DNA from 3 places in the Paenibacillus sp. EKM211P genome. Region 1 is predicted to be linked to each of the others. Evidence: riboswitches for the same ligand, from Rfam matches in the RefSeq annotation. Region 1 holds a riboswitch; each other region holds the start of a gene.
The links. A riboswitch is a leader RNA that binds a small molecule or an ion and turns the genes downstream of it on or off. The one in region 1 is predicted to bind glycine.
Positions count from the first base shown of each region.

Region 1 (2,267 bases):
CTATAAGGATAAAGTAAAATACTGGCTGACCTTTAACGAAATTAATGTCATGACTATGAGCCCGTTTACAGGCGGCGGTGTGGTTATTGACCGTGTAGAAAACAAGCAACAAGCGATATATCAAGCATTGCACCATCAATTTGTAGCAAGTGCATTGGCGACCAAACGGGGACATGAGATCATTCCGGGCGCTCAGATCGGCTGTATGCTGGCCCGCATTGAAAGCTACCCACATACGTGTAACCCAGAAGATATCCTGAAAGCACAGCATGAAAATCAAATGAACCTGTTCTTTACGGATGTGCATGCTCGTGGGGAATATCCCAACTATATGAACCGCTATTTTGAAGAAAATAATATTGTGATCCAGACAGAATCCGGCGATGCCGAAATTTTGAAAAATAACACGGTCGATTTTATCTCATTTAGTTACTATATGACCTTGACCGTATCGGCAGGGCCAGAAGGCGAAAAGGCAGCAGGGAACCTGATAGGCGGTGTGAAAAATCCGTATCTGCAGTCTTCCGACTGGGGATGGCAGATCGATCCGATCGGCCTGCGTGTTACACTGAATACGTTTTATGATCGCTATCAAAAGCCACTGTTCATCGTGGAAAATGGCCTGGGTGCGTATGATAAGGTAGAAGAAGACGGCTCTGTGCATGACACGTATCGCATTGATTACTTGCGTCAGCATATTGCCCAAATGAAGGAAGCGATTGCTGACGGTGTTGATCTGATTGGTTACACCAGTTGGGGACCTATCGACCTTGTGAGCATGTCTACGTCCGAAATGTCCAAGCGCTACGGATTTATTTACGTTGATCTGGATGATGACGGTAACGGAACGCTTCAACGCTCCAAAAAGGACTCATTTAACTGGTATAAAAATGTGATAGCAACCAACGGTGAAGAATTGTAATTCCATATCGTTTTGGCGGGTACAGCAGAGAAAATCCTCAGGATGCAATCTGCTGTACCCGCTTTTTGTATAGACACTCTATTGATTCTTTCAGAGGGCTTCACAAATTTTTCACTTGTAATAAGCTGAAATTTTTCTGTATAATGAATAAAAATTTCATATGTCTGGTTGATGTTTGCGGGAGATGGAATGAAAGTTCCAACCGAAGGGGCAAAACTCTCAGGTGCTTAGGCTGATTTACAGCAACGAGCAGGGACCGTAAACGGACAGAACTCTGGAGAGACCCTTAATTGGGCGCCGAAGGTGCACCGCAGATCACATCTGCTTAAACTCTCAGGCAAAAGGACAGAGACGCGAATAACCTGTGACAGGGATAGCCCTAGGCTTTTTATAAGCTTTTAGAGGTGAAATCCTGCACAAGATGGTTGTATTTTTTCGTGCCTTTAACCTCTCCAAGAGTCGAATCAACAGATTTGACTCTTTTTTGTTTTCTACTATGCTGAAGGAGCGGGTTGAAATGAATTTGGTACATGTGTTAGAAACGATTGACAGTTGGATGTGGGGAGCGCCGCTTCTAATTCTCGTCATGGGCACTGGGTTGTGGCTAACGATCCGTCTGAAGATGCTTCAGATTATTCGATTGCCCTTAGCGCTCAAGCTAATTGGTAAAGCGCCGGACGAAGGCAGCGGGGATGTCAGTAGCTTTGGAGCATTGAGTACGGCACTTGCAGCTACTGTAGGTACGGGAAGTATCGTCGGTGTCGCAACAGCGATCAAACTGGGTGGGCCCGGTTCATTATTCTGGATGCTGGTTGCAGCTTTTTTCGGGATGGCAACCAAATATGCGGAAGGGCTATTATCCGTTAAATACCGTGTTAAAGACCGGAACGGACAATTTTCGGGTGGACCGATGTATTATATTGAAAATGGGCTTGGCCGCCGTTTCAAGCCGCTGGCGATGTTGTTTGCCTTTTCTGGTATTCTTGTAGCACTATTTGGAATCGGTACTTTTCCGCAAGTAAAGGCTATCGTTTCTTCTACGGAAAGTAGCTTTGGCGTGCCAACAGTAGTTACAGCAATCATTATTTCCGTGTTGACGGCTGTTGTTACGATTGGAGGACTCAAAAGTATCGCCAAGGTATCCACAAAGATTGTTCCATTCATGTCGGGGCTCTATATCGTGGTTTGTTTAATCGTACTCATTAAGTTTGCAGGAGAGCTTCCTCATGCGATCGCACTAGTATTACAAGGGGCTTTCTCGACAACATCTGCGACGGGTGGATTTGCCGGAGCCACGATTATGCTGGCGATGCGAAGCGGAGTTGCCAGAGGGATCTTTGCAAAT
Region 1 covers NZ_JAAMNS010000022.1:76,908-79,174, reverse strand. Annotated here, with positions in the region: gene G9G57_RS23500 (glycoside hydrolase family 1 protein) at 1-922, shown strand, start outside; glycine riboswitch at 1,091-1,175, shown strand; glycine riboswitch at 1,187-1,281, shown strand; gene G9G57_RS23495 (alanine/glycine:cation symporter family protein) at 1,440-2,267, shown strand, end outside.

Region 2 (2,267 bases), on a different contig from region 1:
TGCTCAGAGCCTCCTCGACATCATTGCCCATCTCTACTTCAATCATCCAACCCTTTTCATAGGGAGATTCATTCACCAGCTCAGGTGTGCTTTCCAGAGCTTCATTTACTTTCAATACGGTTCCCGCCACCGGAGCAAAAAGGTCGGATACGGTCTTCACCGATTCAATTGTACCAATCTCTGCCCCCTGTTCAATCGTTGCTCCCGCCCCAGGTAATTCCACAAAAACAATATCACCCAGTTGATGCTGTGCAAAGTCTGTAATGCCGATCCGCAACGTCCCGTCTGCTGTGCGCTGAACCCACTCATGTTCGTCTGTATACCAAAGTTCCCGTTTCACTTCACTCATCCTGCTTTCGCCTCACTTCCACATGAATAAAATGCTTTTAATCACCTGTATTAGACAGGTTAAGATTATGACAACATGAACACTCATGTCAATAATACTAACAAAAATACTTCATGTTATCTCATATAGCATAGAATATTAAAAAATGATAACTTGTAACAAACGCTTACATATCCTTATTTATACATTAAATGTTTTTTGGATTGTTTTATATGACATTTTTATTGACATTTTGAATGAATTTGCGTATTAATGGGTTATAGCAAATGCTTTTGGAAATACCCCGACAACTGCAAACGCGGATGAACGCGGAGGGAGAGACTACCCAAAAGATTCGCATAGCTGTTGTCGTTTCTGAGACAGTTGTGCACGCGAACTCGGATCAAGTTGTTACCTGCAAAACCGGGTAACCTACCGTTGATCCAAAAGGTAGCGCCGAAGGAGTAAACTTGCATTGCAGGTGAATCTCTCAGGCAAAAGGACCTCTGCCGGACGCATCTCTGGAGAGCATTCGCGATTAGAGCGGATCACCCAAGGGGAAACCTGGTTCACACCGGGGTAACTTTCTGGTATCAAGGACAGAGCTGAAAGAAGAGTATGGACTGCCGTCTATACGTTTCTTTCAGCCTGTCTTTTTTGTTTAGCCGATTACACTGGATAGGAGTGAAAAAATGTCTAATTTGCGAAGAACACCATTATTTCCGTCCTACGGGACGCAGCCCGGGGTTCGTTGTATTGACTTTGGCGGGTGGGAGCTTCCCGTTCAGTTTAGCGGCATCCAAAAAGAGCATGAGGCCGTCCGGCAACGCGCGGGTTTATTCGATGTCTCGCACATGGGCGAGTTTTTGGTTGAGGGCAAAGAAGCCGAGGCTTTTTTGCAATGGGTAACCACGAATGATGTCAGCCAGTTGGAACCGGGCCAGGCACAATATTCACTCCTGTGTTACCCCGATGGAGGCGTAGTGGATGACTTGCTTGTATACTGCAAAGGACCAGAGCGCTACATGCTCGTTGTGAATGCCTCCAACATCGACAAAGATTGGGATTGGCTCATGCGCCACGTACCTGCATCGGTTCATCTGGAGAATGTGTCTGATGCGATCGCATTGCTGGCATTACAAGGACCGGAAGCAGCACATATTGCCGCAGCCGTGACAGATGCAGATATTACGAATCTGGCATCTTTCCGATTCCATGAGAATGTGCAATTGTTCGGAGCAAAAGCACTCGTCTCCCGAACCGGATATACCGGGGAAGACGGTTTTGAATTTTATATACCTGCTGAGGAAGCACCCGCCGTGTGGAATGGTTTGCTTCGTTGCGGTGAATCGTATGGGCTAATTCCCGCTGGGCTTGGTGCTCGCGATACACTGCGGTTTGAGGCACGGCTGCCGCTGTACGGACAAGAGTTATCTGCCACCATTTCACCGCTTGAGGCTGGTTTAGGTTTCTTCGTCAAGTTGAATAAAGGAGATTTTATCGGCAGAGAAGCACTGCAACACCAGAAAGAACAAGGAATTCCTCGCAAGTTGATCGGGCTGGAAATGATTGACCGCGGTATCCCGCGCGCTCATTATCCAGTCTTCGCGGAAGGCCAACACATTGGTGAGGTCACAACGGGGACTCAATCGCCCACCTTGAAGCGTAATTTGGGGCTAGCCCTGGTGGACAGTCGTTTTAGCACCCTATCTACACCGTTAGAGGTCGAAATTCGAGGTAAACGCCTGCGTGCGGAAGTGGTCCCAGCCCCCTTTTATAAACGGTCACGCTGATCTTAATCCTCTTCACTCTAAAAAAGCGATCATGTCAGATACGAAATTCTGGATTTTCCAACTACGATTATGTATTAGCTAATTTACTATCTAAATTTTGCTTTTCGAAAGGAGCCAGGACTTATGAAGCAGCATCGCTATCTCCC
Region 2 covers NZ_JAAMNS010000002.1:576,912-579,178, forward strand. Annotated here, with positions in the region: gene gcvH (glycine cleavage system protein GcvH) at 1-349, opposite strand, end outside; glycine riboswitch at 758-831, shown strand; glycine riboswitch at 845-941, shown strand; gene gcvT (glycine cleavage system aminomethyltransferase GcvT) at 1,021-2,121, shown strand; gene gcvPA (aminomethyl-transferring glycine dehydrogenase subunit GcvPA) at 2,245-2,267, shown strand, end outside.
Region 2: linked by a shared signal. The riboswitch ahead of gcvT (glycine cleavage system aminomethyltransferase GcvT) and the one ahead of G9G57_RS23495 (alanine/glycine:cation symporter family protein) in region 1 are both predicted to bind glycine.

Region 3 (2,267 bases), on a different contig from region 1:
GCCATGGCGAGTGCAGAGGCGTCGCCGGAGCAGGTTTCCCCTGCCCGCAGATACTCGGCCAGACGCTTGCCATCACCGCCCGTTAATCCACTGCGGGATACGGTGTCTTGTGTCTGACCACGATGAACGGCCTCCTTCATGACTTCATAATAATCAGACATTTGGCGGAAGATTTCTTCTTCCGTTGTATTCGTCTCTTGTACCTGCTCTTGAATCATCAGGCGGCCAATCGTGGTGGATTCCTCCGCGCATATGGCGCTGATTTCATGCAGATGGCTAAATCGCATCAGATTCAGCTCCTTTTTTCAAATTAATCATTTTAATTTCGTACATATGTGGTAAGGATCGTAGTTTTGCGATCAGTTCAGCCGTAGGAGGACTGTCCGTTTCGATGGCGGTAAGTGCTTCTCCATCTCGGCCTTTGCGATCCACATGCATATAGGCAATGTTAATGTCGGCAGCGCCGAGTGCTGAAGTCACCGCACCTAATGTGCCGGGCTTATCCGAGTGAAGAAGCACCAACGTAGCCAGCTCCCCGGTCAGGTTGACTCGGAATTCGTTGAGCTGCTGGACATGGATGCTGCCGCCGCCGATGGAGGAGCCCAGCAGTGTGCGCTGATCCTCACCCTTCCACAGTTCAAAACGGACGGTATTTGGATGGGGCGCGGGTAGTCCGCTGACGGCAAACTCCACGGCCATTCCAGCCTGCTCCGCCCATTGCTCGGCATCTGGAATTCGGTGGTCGTCTGTATCGTAATTGAGCAGGCCTGCGATGAGTGCTAGGTCTGTACCGTGTCCTTTGTAGGTGTCGGCGAAGGAGCCGTACAGTGTCATGCGGGCACGGTCCGGCTGCATCCCGAGCCAGTGACGGGCAACGCGTGCAAGCCGCACCGCGCCTGCAGTGTGTGAACTGGAAGGTCCGGTCATGGCCGGACCGATAATGGAAAATACATCTTTGAAACGCATGGTGTGGCCCCCTGTATGTTCTAGTACCATAGTATATGGTATTTCCGCGTTTGTGCGCAGCTATGACGGTTCCTAATGCTGACGTACAATGTGAGCGCAAAAAAGGACAGGATAAGGAAGTTTCCCTTATCTCTGTCCTCGTTACCTGAGAGTTTCGTGCGGTGTACTTACCGCCTTACCCCTTGGGTGGCTTGCGCTCTCTCCAGAGTTGCGTCAGATGACGATACATGGACCTGAGAGATTATCCGCCAGCCGGGTGCTGACGTCTTGCTCCTTCGGTGCCGCCAGCGTGTAAGCCCCTGGACAGACTCTCCCGTCATCTTCATTCGCGTATACCGTTCTACATATCTTTCTTAGCGTAATGTATGCCGTGCTCGGTGTCAATCGCAGGTTTCAATTTTTACATAAACAGGCGAGTTTCCGATAAAAAAGATTAAAATTTACATAATTATGGATGAAATCAGGAAGGAATTAGAAGATTGACAGCTAATCTGATAGAGGACAAGTACATTTATGGAATTATAGGAGGGATATTGACGTATGGTAAAAGGCTTGCGGTTCACAGGTTCACGCTTGAAAGGGGTGCTGCATCTAGCAGCGATCGTATCGCTGTTGATTGGGATCCTCGTTCCATTCGGTCAGGTCAAGGCAGAGGGAGCATTGACAGTAGACGAAGCACTTCAGCGCCAAGGCAGTGGAGGTACAGTGACGGTGGAAGGCTACATCGTCGGACATGCTACCGGATCGAAAACAGCTAATTTTTCTGCTCCGTTTGCGAATGATTTTAACGTACTGATTGCCGACCAGGCCAATGAACGTAGCACGTCTAATCTATTGGATGTGCAGCTGACATCTGCGTACAGAGGGCAATTTGGGTTAACAGGTCATCCTGAACTGGTCGGCAGCAAAATTCGCGTGACAGGTACGCTTGGTGCCTACAATAATTTTGGTGGAGTAAAAAGTCCAAGCGCTGTGGAACTGGTGAGTGGAAGCGAGCCGGGGGAACCAGGTGAACCTGACGAACCTGAACCTGGCAACCCGGGTCAACCCGGTACTACACTGCCGGATGGAAAAGGCAAAAAGGTGCTGTTCGATAATACGCACGCACAGACGGCTGGTGCAGCAGATTGGGTCATTGAAGGCGCCTTCTCCGACTTTGCCAATGGATTACGTAATGTAGGCTTTACTGTGGATCAATTGAACCGCCCTATTCCTTTTACTTATGGAGAACAGGCCATAACCTATGATAAGCTGCGCCAATATGATGTGTTCATCATCGGTGAAGCGAATGTGGCCTTTAA
Region 3 covers NZ_JAAMNS010000021.1:77,346-79,612, reverse strand. Annotated here, with positions in the region: gene sdaAA (L-serine ammonia-lyase, iron-sulfur-dependent, subunit alpha) at 1-287, opposite strand, end outside; gene sdaAB (L-serine ammonia-lyase, iron-sulfur-dependent subunit beta) at 277-966, opposite strand; glycine riboswitch at 1,178-1,292, opposite strand; gene G9G57_RS23085 (DUF6359 domain-containing protein) at 1,507-2,267, shown strand, end outside.
Region 3: linked by a shared signal. The riboswitch ahead of sdaAB (L-serine ammonia-lyase, iron-sulfur-dependent subunit beta) and the one ahead of G9G57_RS23495 (alanine/glycine:cation symporter family protein) in region 1 are both predicted to bind glycine.